2 regions of the Planococcus sp. YIM B11945 genome follow, and region 1 is predicted to be linked to the other one. Evidence: a T-box and tRNA genes for the amino acid it is inferred to sense, from the RefSeq annotation. Region 1 holds a T-box; the other holds one or more tRNA genes.
The links. A T-box is a leader RNA that pairs with one kind of tRNA and senses whether it is charged. The one in region 1 lies ahead of ACRRQV_RS01045 (valine--tRNA ligase), so its partner is inferred to be a tRNA-Val.
Positions count from the first base shown of each region.

Region 1 (6,798 bases):
GCGCACAAGGCTATTTCGGCGTAACGCCGGACATGACGTGTCTCGGCAAAGTGATTGGCGGGGGACTGCCAGTTGGCGCATTCGGCGGAAAGCGCGAAATCATGCAGCAAGTCGCACCAAGCGGCTCGATCTACCAAGCGGGTACGCTTTCGGGTAATCCACTTGCCATGACGGCTGGATTTGAAACTTTATCACGACTAGATGAAAGTTCGTACGAAACGTTTGTTGAACGCGGCGACCAGCTGGAAGCTGGATTCCGTGCAGCAGCAGAAAAATACAACATTCCGCACACGGTCAACCGTGCAGGTTCGATGATCGGCTTTTTCTTCACGAACGAACCGGTCATTAATTTTGAAACTGCGAAAACGTCCGATACGGAATTGTTCGCGGATTACTACCGCTTGATGGCGGAAGAAGGCATTTTCTTGCCGCCGTCCCAGTTCGAGGGCATGTTCTTGTCAACAGCCCATACCGAAGAACACATCGCAAAAACCGTGGAAGCATTCCACACCGTGTTTGCTAAATTGGCACGTTAATAAAACCTCTAAAGCTGTCACTCCTAAAGATTTTAGGAGTGACAGCTTTTTTTGTTGCTGCACCTGACGAAATTGCTGATATCATCAGGCGATTCATGTAAAATAATGATAGGTATTTATTTCGTAAAACGAAAGTTGGAATTCACTTGATGCTATTTTTAAAAACCGCAGCGATTGCGTTTGCATCGGGCTGGCTTTTTTCAGAATTCGGCATGTTTTTGCCGTGGCTGCTCGGGCCGATGTTCGTTCTGCTCTTGTTAAATCAATTCACCAAAATCACGTTATACTGGCCGAAAATTTTGCGGACGACCGGGTTGATTTTGCTTGGCGTCCAAATCGGGTCGTCGTTTACGAAAGAAGCGGTCGCACTGATGTGGTTTGATTTGCCGTATATGATTTTCATGACGGCGGCGATTGTCGGGCTTTCGCTGCTTCTCGGCTTGTTGTTCCAGCGAATGGCGAATGAAAGCTTGGCGACCAGTCTTCTGGGTTCGATTCCTGGCGGCTTGTCGCAAATGGTCGTCATTGCGGAAGACGTTAAATCGGCCAATGTCACGGTCGTGACCATGATGCAGACGATCCGCATTTTTATGGTGGTTTCCATCGTGCCGTTTCTTGCTGTTTTTCTTGTCGGCAGAGACGCAAGTGAAATCGCGAAACACGCCTTCACCTTCAGTTGGCTGCCATTTATCGGTGCCATCGCCCTTGGCATATTTGTGTTTTGGCTCATGAAAAAAGTTAGATTCCCCGCAGCTGAAGTGCTGGCGCCGATTTTGACGATGGCGGCTGTCCAGACGGTAACCGGCAGCCAATTGCTCCATATGCCGTTTTGGCTGATTGCACTCGCTCAAATATTCATAGGCGCCAATCTTGGGCTTCAGATGGAGCAAGTGCGGGATAAAATGAATCTGCGCATCGGCATCGCGATTCTTGTCAACAACGTTTTATTGATTGGCTTTTCCGTGTTAATTGCGTATTTGCTCGCGGTCTTGCTGCCGGAATACATCTTTTTGGATTTCTTCTTGAGTGCAGCTCCGGGCGGCATGGCGGAAATGGCCATTACCGCATTGGCATCTGGGGGAGACGTGGCACTGATTACGGGGTTCCATTTGTTCCGGCTGTTCTTCATTCTCTTGGTTGCTTCGCCGATTGTCGCAATCATTGTAAAAAAACTTGACGCAAAAACCGGAAATTGAGTACAATGGATGTAATTCTATACAGATGCGTTGAAGAGGATAGTAGAATGTGCGTACATTGTAGAGAGAAAGCCGCTTGGTGAAAGGCTTTCATGGACAAGCATTTGAATGTCACCTCTGAGCAGTTCCCGTGAAATGCCAGTAGCGGAAGCCGGATGCGAAATCCGTTATCGAACTTGAGAGCCAGACGCTTGTTAAGGTCTGTGTATAAAGGTGGTACCGCGAACAACTCCTTCGTCCTTTAAAGACGACAGGAGTTTTTTTATTTGGTTTTATTAGTCCAATTTACCTAATGAACCCGAGGTCCACGAAGAAAAAAGGAGGAATTTCAATGACTGAACAAATGTCGACCAAGTACGATCCGCAAGCAATTGAAAAAGGCCGCTATGAGTGGTGGTTAGATGGCAAGTTTTTTGAAGCGAAGCCGGAAAGCGGAAAAAAGCCGTATACCATTGTGATTCCGCCGCCGAACGTTACCGGCAAGCTACACTTAGGGCATGCTTGGGATACGACACTGCAAGACATCCTCACGCGCATGAAGCGCATGCAAGGCTATGACGCATTGTGGCTGCCGGGCATGGACCATGCCGGCATTGCCACGCAAGCGAAAGTAGAAGGCAAGCTGCGCGAAGAAGGCAAGTCGCGCTATGATTTAGGGCGCGAAGCGTTCCTTGAGGAATCATGGAAATGGAAAGAAGAATACGCTGAATTTATTCGCAAGCAATGGTCGAAATTGGGCCTTGGCCTCGATTACTCCCGCGAGCGTTTTACGCTGGATAAAGGCTTATCGGATGCGGTGCAGGAAGTATTCGTCCGGCTTTACGAGAAAAAACTTATCTACCGCGGCAAATACATCATCAACTGGGATCCGGCAACGAAAACCGCGATTTCCGATATTGAAGTAATTTACAAAGACGTGCAAGGCGGCTTTTACCATATGCGCTACCCGCTGACGGATGGCTCAGGGCACATCGAAGTTGCAACGACTCGCCCAGAAACGATGCTTGGCGATACAGCTGTTGCGGTTCACCCGAAAGACGAGCGCTATCAGCACCTGATCGGCAAGACGGTGACCTTGCCGATCGTTGGCCGCGAAATCGAAATCGTTGCGGATGATTACGTGGACATGGAATTCGGAAGCGGTGCGGTGAAAATTACGCCGGCACATGACCCGAATGACTTTGAAATCGGCAATCGCCACAACTTGGAGCGCGTATTGGTTATGCACGAAGACGGCACGATGAACGAAAATGCCGGCAAATACGAAGGGCTAGACCGCTTCGAATGCCGCAAAGCGATCGTTAAAGACTTGCAGGACATAGGTGTTTTATTCAAAATTGAAGAGCATCTGCATTCGGTTGGGCACTCGGAACGCAGCGGGGCCGTAGTTGAACCGTATTTGTCAACGCAATGGTTCGTCGACATGCAGCCGTTAGCCGCTGAATCGGTAAAATTGCAAAAAGGCGAAGACGGCGTCAACTTTGTGCCGGAACGCTTCGAAAAAACCTATCTGCACTGGATGGAAAACATTCGCGACTGGTGCATTTCGCGCCAATTGTGGTGGGGACATCAGATTCCGGCTTGGTATCACAACGAAACAGGTGAAATTTACGTAGGCCGCACTGCACCGGAAGACGCTGAAAACTGGACTCAGGACGAAGACGTTCTCGATACGTGGTTTTCGTCGGCTCTATGGCCGTTCTCAACGCTTGGCTGGCCAGATGCGGACAACGAAGAGCTGAAACGCTATTACCCGACAGACGCGCTTGTAACGGGTTATGACATCATCAACTTCTGGGTATCGCGCATGATTTTCCAAGCGCTTGAATTTACCGGTGAAAAACCGTTCGACGACGTGTTGATCCACGGCCTGGTTCGCGACGCGGAAGGGCGCAAGATGTCGAAATCGCTCGGCAACGGCGTTGACCCGATGGATGTCATCGAGCAGTACGGAGCGGATTCGCTGCGCTATTTCCTGGCCACTGCATCATCTCCAGGGCAGGACCTGCGCTTCTCAATGGAGAAAGTCGAAAGCGTTTGGAACTTTGCCAATAAAATCTGGAATGCCTCACGCTTTGCGTTGATGAACATGGAAGGCATGACATACGACCAAATCGACCTTTCCGGCAAACGCTCGGTAGCCGATTCATGGATTTTGACCCGCCTCAATGAAACAATCGAGCAAGTGACCAACTTAGCTGAGCGTTACGAGTTCGGCGAAGTTGGACGTCTTTTATACAACTTCATCTGGGACGATTTCTGTGACTGGTATATCGAGATGGCGAAATTGCCATTATACGGCGAAGACGAAGAAGCGAAGAAAATGACGCGCTCTGTTCTAGCGTACGTACTAGATAACACAATGCGCTTGTTGCACCCATTCATGCCGTTCATTACAGAAGAAATTTGGCAGAACTTGCCGCATGAAGGCGAATCGATCACCATTGCCGCTTGGCCGACAGTGGACGAGTCGTTGTCGAATGAAGCAGAATCGACAAGCATGAAGCTGTTGGTCGACATTATCCGTTCGGTTCGCACGATCCGCGCAGAAGTGCAGTCGCCAATGAGCAAAAAAGTGCCGTTGACGATTTCGGCGAAAGACGCCAACACGCACGCGATTTTGGAAGCAAACGCTGCGTACATCGAACGTTTTTGCAACCCGGAAACGCTGACGATTGGCCAAAACATCGAAGCGCCGGAAAAATCAATGTCCGCAGTTGTGTCAGGCGCTGAATTGTTCATGCCGCTTGAAGGCTTGATCGACATCGATGCGGAACTTGCACGTTTGAATAAAGAACTCGAAAAATGGGCAAAAGAAGTCAAACTTGTTCAAGGCAAATTGTCGAACGAACGCTTTGTGTCCAAAGCGCCGGAAGCGGTTGTCGCCGAAGAACGCAAAAAAGAAGCCGACTACTTGGAGAAGCATTCCACAGTAGAGAAGCGCATCGAAGAATTAAAAGCATTATAAGAATAAACCCTGCTATCCTTTATTGGAGAGCGGGGTTTATTGGTGCCTGGAAATATTTGCTTCATGAATTTTTAGAGTCCTTACCTGCACTAAGTGGATCTCTACACGCACTAGCGACGGTTCTACCGAACAAAACAAAAAAGCAGCTTGCTCCTGGCAAGCTGCATTCCTCATTATTCAGCGATTTTCACAATCGGCTTGATGGCCGTGCCTTTTTTCGAATCCTCAAACGCCTCGTTGATTTGTTCAAAATCATATACTTTGATCAATTTATCAAAAGGGAACATGCCGCGTTTGAAATAATTCACCAGCTGCGGGATGAACACTTGCGGAATCGAATCGCCTTCGATGACGCCCATGATCGTTTTCCCTTCCGCCATGATGTCGTTGTGGACATCAAATGTAATTTCGGGCGTCACGCCAACAATCGCACAGCTTCCGAGCGGACGAAGAGAATGGATGGCTTGTTTGACAACCGGCGGAACACCCGTTGTCTCCACAGCAAAATGCGTGCCGCCGCCCGTAATCGCTTTGATTTCTTTTACGACATCAACTTCTTTGCCGTTTAACGTATGGGTGGCGCCGAGTTCTTTTGCCAGCTCCAATCGGTTTTCGTGGATGTCGACGGCAATGATATTCAAGCAGCCGGCAATCTTCGCGGCCATAATGGCGCTAAGGCCGACCGCGCCGCTGCCGAATACCGCAATCGACGAACCAAACTCCGGTTTGAGGCGATTCAATACGGTACCAGCTCCGGTTTGTATGCCGCATCCAAGCGGTCCGAGCAGCGCCAAATCCACTTCTTTGTCGACTTTTACGACATTCCGCTCATTCGTCACGGCAAAGGTGCCAAACGACGACTGGCCAAAAAACGTAGAAACGGCATGGTCGTGCTGATGAATCCGGTTCGTGCCGTCTTGCATTTGGCCGCCAAAATTCAAATCGTTAAAGTTTAAGCAAACGGTCGGATGCCCGGTCAAGCAATTTTCGCAATGGCCGCAATAAGCAAACGACAATACGACATGGTCTCCTTCTTCGATCGACGTTACCGCCGATCCCACTTTTTCGACAATTCCTGAGCCTTCATGGCCAAGGACTACCGGAAAAGGGGAAAGCCCTAAATCACGCGCGACAGCGTCCGTATGGCAAACGCCCGATGCCACGATCTTCACGAGCACTTCATGGGCATTCGGCTCCGCGAGTTCCACTTCCTCAAACGTGAAGTCCTCACCCAATCCGTGCGTCACTGCTGCTTTGATTTTCATCGAATCCCTCCTAATTTGGTTTCATTATACTCAACTACCCGGATTAGAAAGGGAGTAAGCATCGGTTGATGTGAATAAATTCAGAAGGGAGTGTACACCGTGTGGAGCTGGAAATATTTGCTTCATGAAGTTTTGCGGTTCTTACCTGCATTCATCACATCTCTACACGCACTTTTGAATTTTCTACCTGCAAAATCCAACTTTCTACAAGAAGTTTCAGCACTTCTACCGGATAACACAAAAAAGCAGCTTGCCGAAGCAAACCGCTTTATTCCTTTTTCCGAAACGGCGCCAGTTTTTCAAGCTGTTTCAAATGATTGACCACTATTTCGGCAATATTTTCATCGTGCGTCTCATAAAATGACCGAGCACCGACCGGATCTTCGATTTCATTGAAGACATGTTGCCCATCTGGCAGCAATAAAAAATCGATGCCGACATAATCGCAATTTAACGCACGGGCAATGCGCAGCACGTCTTTCGCTTGAGCGGCTGTCACCACAAATTTTTCAACTGATGCGCCAAGTGAATAATTGGCTTTGAAGCCATCCGCCGAACTGCGTTTTACGGCGCCGACGATTTCATTGCCAATGACATAAGCCCGGACATCGGCAACATGACCGATAACTGGTTGAAAAATGACGTTCGCGCCGAAATCCGGCATTTCGTCCTGCGACTCAATTTTCACTACTTGTTCGCCGCCATGGCCATCAATCGACTTCACAATGCACGGAAAGTTCTGCGCCTCTCGATATGTTGGAATCACCGGCACACCGAGCAGCAAAAACAATTGATGCGTTTGCCATTTGTCATTCGCCACGCGGTTCACTTCA
Region 1 covers NZ_JBOZWR010000001.1:193,479-200,276, forward strand. Annotated here, with positions in the region: gene hemL (glutamate-1-semialdehyde 2,1-aminomutase) at 1-536, shown strand, start outside; gene ACRRQV_RS01040 (AbrB family transcriptional regulator) at 686-1,732, shown strand; T-box leader at 1,754-1,977, shown strand; gene ACRRQV_RS01045 (valine--tRNA ligase) at 2,064-4,700, shown strand; gene ACRRQV_RS01050 (NAD(P)-dependent alcohol dehydrogenase) at 4,874-5,965, opposite strand; gene ACRRQV_RS01055 (ATP-grasp domain-containing protein) at 6,234-6,798, opposite strand, start outside.

Region 2 (6,798 bases), on a different contig from region 1:
CTTGTTGAATTTGTTTAATGATGCGTTCTCCTACAATGCCGGCTCCAATAATGCCGATTGAAATCATAAAATCCCTCTTCTCTTAAGGCCAAAAGGCTTAAATTCTGTTTCTCTGTTTAACAGTGTAACCTCTGGGGGTATAGAATAGTCAAACAATTAAGATTGAAAATCGAGGAGGAACTCAACATGAACGATCACACAAACTGGTGGGAACCGATTTTTTCAGGTGAACTTGAAGTTGGATTGAACAAAAATCGACTGGATGACATGGAGCAAGAAACTTTTTTGTATTTCAACGAACCGCAGCTTGATATGGAGACGAACGCCTAAGTGAAAAAACTATTCATTGGCTGTTGCATCAGTACATAAAAACGCCTTTTTCAAAAACCATTGAAAAAGGCGTTTTGCATTTTTGCATGTGTTTTATTCCAAACTGCGCCATAAATAAAGCGACGCATACGATAAATACGGCGACCATTCCGGCAAATGCCGCATGATTTCTTCCGTTTTCGGTTTTTCTTCCCGGTGCCATTGGATTTTCAAGGCATTTTGAAGCCCGATGTCTGCCAGTGGAAACAAATTCGGCCGGCCCAATCCAAACAGCAAAAAATTCTGGGCGGTCCATGGACCGACGCCTCGGTAAGCAATCAATTCCTCCGCGATTTCATCGTCTTCTTTTCCGGCCATGCTCTCGATAGCCAAGCGGCCTTCTGCAATCGCCTTCGACAAGCCAATGACGTATTCCGCTTTTCGGGTGCTGAATTGCAGCTCCCGGAACTCCTCTACAGTCCGTTCGGCAATAACCGCAGGTTCAGGATAAAACCAAACCCCTTCAATTTCTTCGCCGTAGTTTTGGACAAAGCGGCTTGTTAATGTATGGGCAAAAGCCAAGTTCAACTGTTGATGGATAATGCTTTTCATCAGTGCCCCGTACAGCGAAAACTCACGGACGAGCGGCGTGCCTTTATGCTCTTCAAAAAGCGCAGCAAGATTAGTATGCTGAAAATGTTCATGGACGGGTTCAAGAGACCGGTGAAAATGAAACAATTCTTTCACATGATCCATTTGATGCTCCTGTGCCCCTTCGATCAGAAAAACCGGATTTTCGCTTGTGCCGACGGCTTTAACTGTAACCACATTCTTTTCAGCCATCGGCACCTTGACGCTTTTGTCCGATAAATCGACAGCGTGCAGCGGGTCCAGCGACAGCCGGTTGAGCGCCCGTTCGAAATCGTAAAAAAACGGCAGTGAAATTTGCATAGTCCTCCCCCTTTTTTCAACCGTACCGAAACAAACATTTGTTTGCAAGCTTGATCTAGACAAAATATAATGATCATTGAAAGCAGGAATTTTGATGAAATACTTTATGCTATTGATTGGCCTGTTCATGCTCTCGGGCTGTACGTTAAGCGATTCAACAGACACTGGCGGCACAATCGACCGGATTGAGGTTGATGTTGTTTCCGTTATTGATGGCGATACCATCAAAATCGACTTTGAAGGCAAAGAACAAACGGTCCGCTATTTGCTGATCGATACACCGGAAACCAATCATCCATCGCTCGGCGAGCAGCCGCTTGGAAAAGAAGCGACCGCTGAAAACAAGCGCATCATCAATTCCGGCGACGTATCGATTGAATTTGACGAGGGCGGCCGATTCGATGACTACGACCGGCTGCTCGCTTACATTTACGTCGACGGCGAAAGCGTGCAAGAAAAAATGCTAGAAGCCGGTTTGGCCCGCGTTGCCTATGTCTATCCGCCAAATACCCGGTACTTGGATGAATTCGAACAAACAGAACAACAAGCGCGCGATGCCAAAATTGGCATTTGGGAGTTCGACAATTACTCGACCGATCGTGGATTTAACGAAGATGCCTATGGAACTTCCAAACACGCTATAGAAAACAAAAACGAATGCACCATCAAAGGCAACATCAACCGAAACGGCAATAAAATCTATCACTTGCCGAGTGATGGTTCATATGAACAAACCAACCCGGAACAATGGTTTTGTACCGAACAACAAGCCCGGGATGCCGGATTTAGAAGTGTTGGCCAGTAAAAAGGAGGATTTCCATGCAAGTCATCGTGCTGCGTTTTGATTACGCGTCATCTAAGAAGATTGAAGAAATGCAAAAACAAGGGAAAGTGGCAAGTTTGAAAAATGAAACCAGCTTCCCGCCGCACCTCACCTTGCAATCGTTCAAGCAAACGAAGCCGCTTGATCTAAAAGCCGCTGTGGAACCATGGGCAGAAAACTTCAAGCAACTGCCGCTATCATTTGATTCGCTTGGATTTTTCAAGCAAAAAGGCACATTTTTCTTATCGCCTGTTTCGACACATAGCTTAACTGAACTGCATCGCTCCATCAATTTATCGACCCGAGAATTCAGCGGTCAAGACCCCCTGTATCTTCCCGATCATTGGGTACCGCATACTACGGTCATGGACAACATAGCAGCTCCTTTTTGGGGGCCGTTGTTTGGCCGCTTGTCGATGGAATTCGAACCTTTTGAAGGGACAGCGACTGCAATTGAATGCTGGTCCGTCGTAAACGGCCGTGCACAGAACGAGTGGAGCGTTTTTCTATCGGAGTAGGCATTTGACTCACGAAGAGAGCGCTACCTTGACAGGGTAGAGGTCGCTGGTTCGTCCCCTGTTTAAATTGGCAGTTGTTTCCTATGAAAATAGTATTGACTTTTTTTCCGGCGGCGATTATGATTATATTTGTCCTGGAAATTGAGATTCCTTAGCTCAGCTGGGAGAGCGCTACCTTGACAGGGTAGAGGTCGCTGGTTCGAGCCCAGTAGGAATCATTGGGTGCCAAACCCACGGCAAACTTTAGGAACAAAGTTTGCTCCACAAACCGTTGCCTTCGGGCGGCGGTTTTTTATTTTGCCTAAACCAAACACCGGAAAAAAGCTGCTCGCTTTCTTCCGGTGTTTTTTGAATAAATGGCTTATGCTGCTAATTGATATCCATGCCACTGTATTCTCTTTGTTTTTTTATTAGCGCAATCAAGGCAGCAGAGGCGGCAACTCCGATTGCTGCACTGTATACGACTCCCCATCGAAGCGGGATATTTTTCGATCCGACCGGCAAAGGCTCTTTGAATCCATAAGTGTATTCCGTCAGCTCATCTACGGTCGGCGTCGGTGTATTGCCAGGCCATATCATTTCATAAAATTCATCTGTTAAATGTTCGACTTCATCTGCGGCCGTCTTTAAATGGCCCATGACATTTTCGAATGTCGAGCTTTTGGCCAATTTGCCAAGTGCCAAAACAAAAACCGGCTCTGGAATCCGGTCGATGATTCGGAGCCCTGGAGGAGCAAGGGGAATCCCAGCATTTTGAGTTGCCTGCAATGATTCATGAAGCGCACGCTTTAACAAAACGTGAGCATCCCGGGTAACAGCAAAATGCTCTAATTCGGTATTGCATGCGTAAACGGCTGGAGCCAATGTTGGAATCAGCAAAGCAACGTGCGTTTTCAGCCAATCGTCCATATCTTTTCGAATTTCTACCCGGTACCCACGCATGGAACTGAGCACCTTCGCAACTTCCCGGGTTCTGGCTGTAACGCTTCCATCCGCTTCGCCAATCGGCAATACCATGGGCTTCGCTTCTTCGACTGGCATCATGTGCATGACATGCCCGTTCTTAAAGCCGCCGGGATGAGGAAAACCGGCCATTACCCGTTCTTTACCGAGCGCCTCAATAAATTCCTGCTGCCCCGCTGCGTTATTCATCATGAAAAGAAAGGTAGGAATTTTTTTATTGGCCGCTAAAACGGGCAAAATATCAGAAACCCGATTTTTACGCATCGGTATAATGACCAAATCATAGATATCCTCTTCATTAAGCCGCTCCACAACCGGAAGGCGGGTCACCGTTTGTTTCCTTGTTTCCGTATTTTCGGTAATCACACCATAAGTCTTTAGCTCTTGCTGCCGCTCTCCGTGATCAAGCAGGAATACCGAATGCCCTGCTTCCGAAAGACGTTCGGCGAACAAACTGCCGAAAGGTCCAACGCCATAGATCAAAATTTTCTTTTTCATGACTCTTGCTCCTTTGCAATGATGCTAGAAGAGTGTTTGGCTAATTAGATAAACATTTCGCTGCTTCATGCAAATTCACTAGTAATTCATCAGTTGGTTATCCTCTCTTTCCCTCATAAAGAACTCTCAGAAAAATTTTACAGAACTATTTAATCGCCTTCCTTCTTTGCAATGGCATGGCCAGAGATTCAAGCGAAAAAGCTATGTAAAACATGATATGTATAAAATGCAAGATCTCTTAAATAATAATATTTTTTTGATAATTATATCATTTTTATACGCATTATATAAAATCAAACAGGGAATTTAATAATATTTGGTGCCAGTCCACTTAAAAAACCCGAAAGAAAGCTTCTGCTTTCTTTCGGGTTTTCTAATTATGCTTCTGAAGTATGCGGCACTTTCTTTTCGCGCGACATCCATTGAAGAACAAAAAGAATGAGAAATACGACTGCTCCGATATACGAATAAATGCCTTCCGGATATATCAAAGCTATGCCGGCAGCAAAAGTGATGACTCGTTCTATCCAATTAAGTTTTCGATACCAATAGCCAATTAATCCAGCACCTACCCCTATCATTCCAGTAAACGCGGTGCCGATGACCCAGATCAATTCCGGCCAAGAGGTATCCATCATCAACAGCGCTGGCGACAAGACGAACATATACGGGATGATAAATGCCGCAGCTGCTAGTTTTGCTGCAATAACGCCTGTCCGTATCGGTTCTCCGCCTGATATGCCGGATGCCGCGAATGCCGCGAGAGCGACTGGCGGAGTTATGTCGGCGATGATTCCAAAATAAAACACGAACAAATGGGCAGATATGGCAACCACAACAGGGACAGCCGCACCGAAGGGCTGGTCAATCATCAACAAGGCAATAATCGCCGGAGCCGCAATAGTGGATGTAATAACATAGTTGGCCGTTGTCGGCGATCCCATGCCGAGCACCAGTGAAGCAAGCATGGTGAAGAAAAGCGTCAACAGGATGCTGCCCCCTGATGCCGAAATCAATCCATTAGCCAAACTAAGGCCCAGACCAGTTTTGACAACTACCCCAACAATGATCCCTGCTGCTGCAGTCGCAGCACCAACTGCCAGCGCTGTTCTTGCCCCGTCTACGAGCGCATGGACCATATCCATGAAGCTAAGCCGTGTTTCTTTGTCGATGGCACTGACAAGCACAGTAGAGAGAATCCCATAAAGGGCAGCATGCATCGTCGGAACGCCGACCATCAAAAATACGACAATGACGACGATCGGAATCAGCAAATGGATTTTCCTCAATACTTCTTTCCGATCTGGCATTTCTTCTTTCGACAGCCCTTTCATTCCCACCCGTTTCGCTTCAAAATGCGTCATGATCCAGACGCCGGCAAAATACAAAATAGCGGGAATCGCAGCGGCTTTCGCAATATCCCAATAGCTGATGCCGCCGATAAATTCCACCATCAAGAAGGCTGCGGCCCCCATAATTGGCGGCATGATCTGCCCGCCAGTTGAAGCGGTAGCTTCCACGGCGCCGGCGAATTCTTTGTTATAGCCCAATTTCTTCATCATAGGAATGGTGTAGGCGCCTGAAGTCACCACGTTCGCCACAGAACTGCCGGAAATGGTGCCTTGCAAAGCACTGGAAAAAATCGCAACTTTTGCTGGACCGCCAATCAAATGGCCCGCAAGCAACACGGACAAGTCGTTAAAATACTCGCCGACTCCGGTCTTTACAAGAAACGCCCCAAACAGCAAATAAACAAAGATGAACGTAGCGGCAACCGCAAGCGGCGTTCCAAGAATTCCATCTGTTGTAAAAAACATCAGTTGAACCACTGAATCCAAGTCCTGGCCGCGGTGTTTTAAAAACCCCGGGAAATACGGACCGAAAAAGGCGTAAGCTAAAAAAGCCGACGAAATGATGGTGATCGGCAATCCGACAGCCCGCCGAGTGGCTTCAAGTGTCAACAGCACTGCCAAAATACCGACAAAAAAGTCCATGTCGGTGACCCGGCCGAGCCGGAACACTAAATCGTTGTACATAACTGGCCAGTATGCGCCGACGACGATCGACAAGCCAGCTAAAATATAATCATAAAAAGGCACTTTCCCCCGATCGCCTTTTCGCTTGAAAGCTGGAAACAGCAGAAAAATCAACGAAAGCGCAAATCCTAAATGGATGGACCGCTGAATATATGCTGTAAATTGCCCGTTGATTGCGGTATACAATTGGAATAGTGAAAATGCCAGCAAGCCAAAAAACACGATGTGTTTTACGATTCCGCCTAAATCCCGCGTATTGAATTCCGGGTCATACTTTTGCAGCAGCTCTTTTTGCTGTTCTTCCGAAATATAGGAAAACTCCTCTTCAGGCGGCAATTTTAACTCTTCTTTTTTTTCAGGCGGCACTTTCTTGCTCACTCAGACTCTCTCCTTTCAGCTGCTGAAAAATGGACAAACGCTGAACTTTTACTGTGTACGATGTTCCGCGTTCAAGCGTTTTCTTTAAATCGAATTTTTCGTGGTTGGTCAGCAATGAAAGTTCCGATTCTACATCACCAATAAACAAACGAAACTCCGGCATCTTCCTCTGCATATTCTTAATGAAATACTTTCCGTCCTTTTCGACAAACCGCTCGCCTTTTTCTGCATTTGAAGGCATGCCGATATTAAAGTCCTCGTACTCCAATTCAGTGGCCATCAGCGTATTGTCTTGGAGAACTTGATAGCTTTCGATTACATC
Region 2 covers NZ_JBOZWR010000003.1:250,880-257,677, forward strand. Annotated here, with positions in the region: gene ACRRQV_RS05875 (Gfo/Idh/MocA family protein) at 1-67, opposite strand, end outside; gene ACRRQV_RS05880 (hypothetical protein) at 187-330, shown strand; gene ACRRQV_RS05885 (DNA-3-methyladenine glycosylase family protein) at 424-1,260, opposite strand; gene ACRRQV_RS05890 (thermonuclease family protein) at 1,355-2,065, shown strand; gene ACRRQV_RS05895 (2'-5' RNA ligase family protein) at 2,080-2,601, shown strand; tRNA gene ACRRQV_RS05900 (tRNA-Val) at 2,747-2,819, shown strand; gene ACRRQV_RS05905 (ketopantoate reductase family protein) at 2,971-4,062, opposite strand; gene ACRRQV_RS05910 (TRAP transporter permease) at 4,440-6,476, opposite strand; gene ACRRQV_RS05915 (DUF1850 domain-containing protein) at 6,454-6,798, opposite strand, start outside.
Region 2: it encodes a tRNA-Val, which carries the amino acid that the T-box ahead of ACRRQV_RS01045 (valine--tRNA ligase) is inferred to sense. The anticodon was not compared.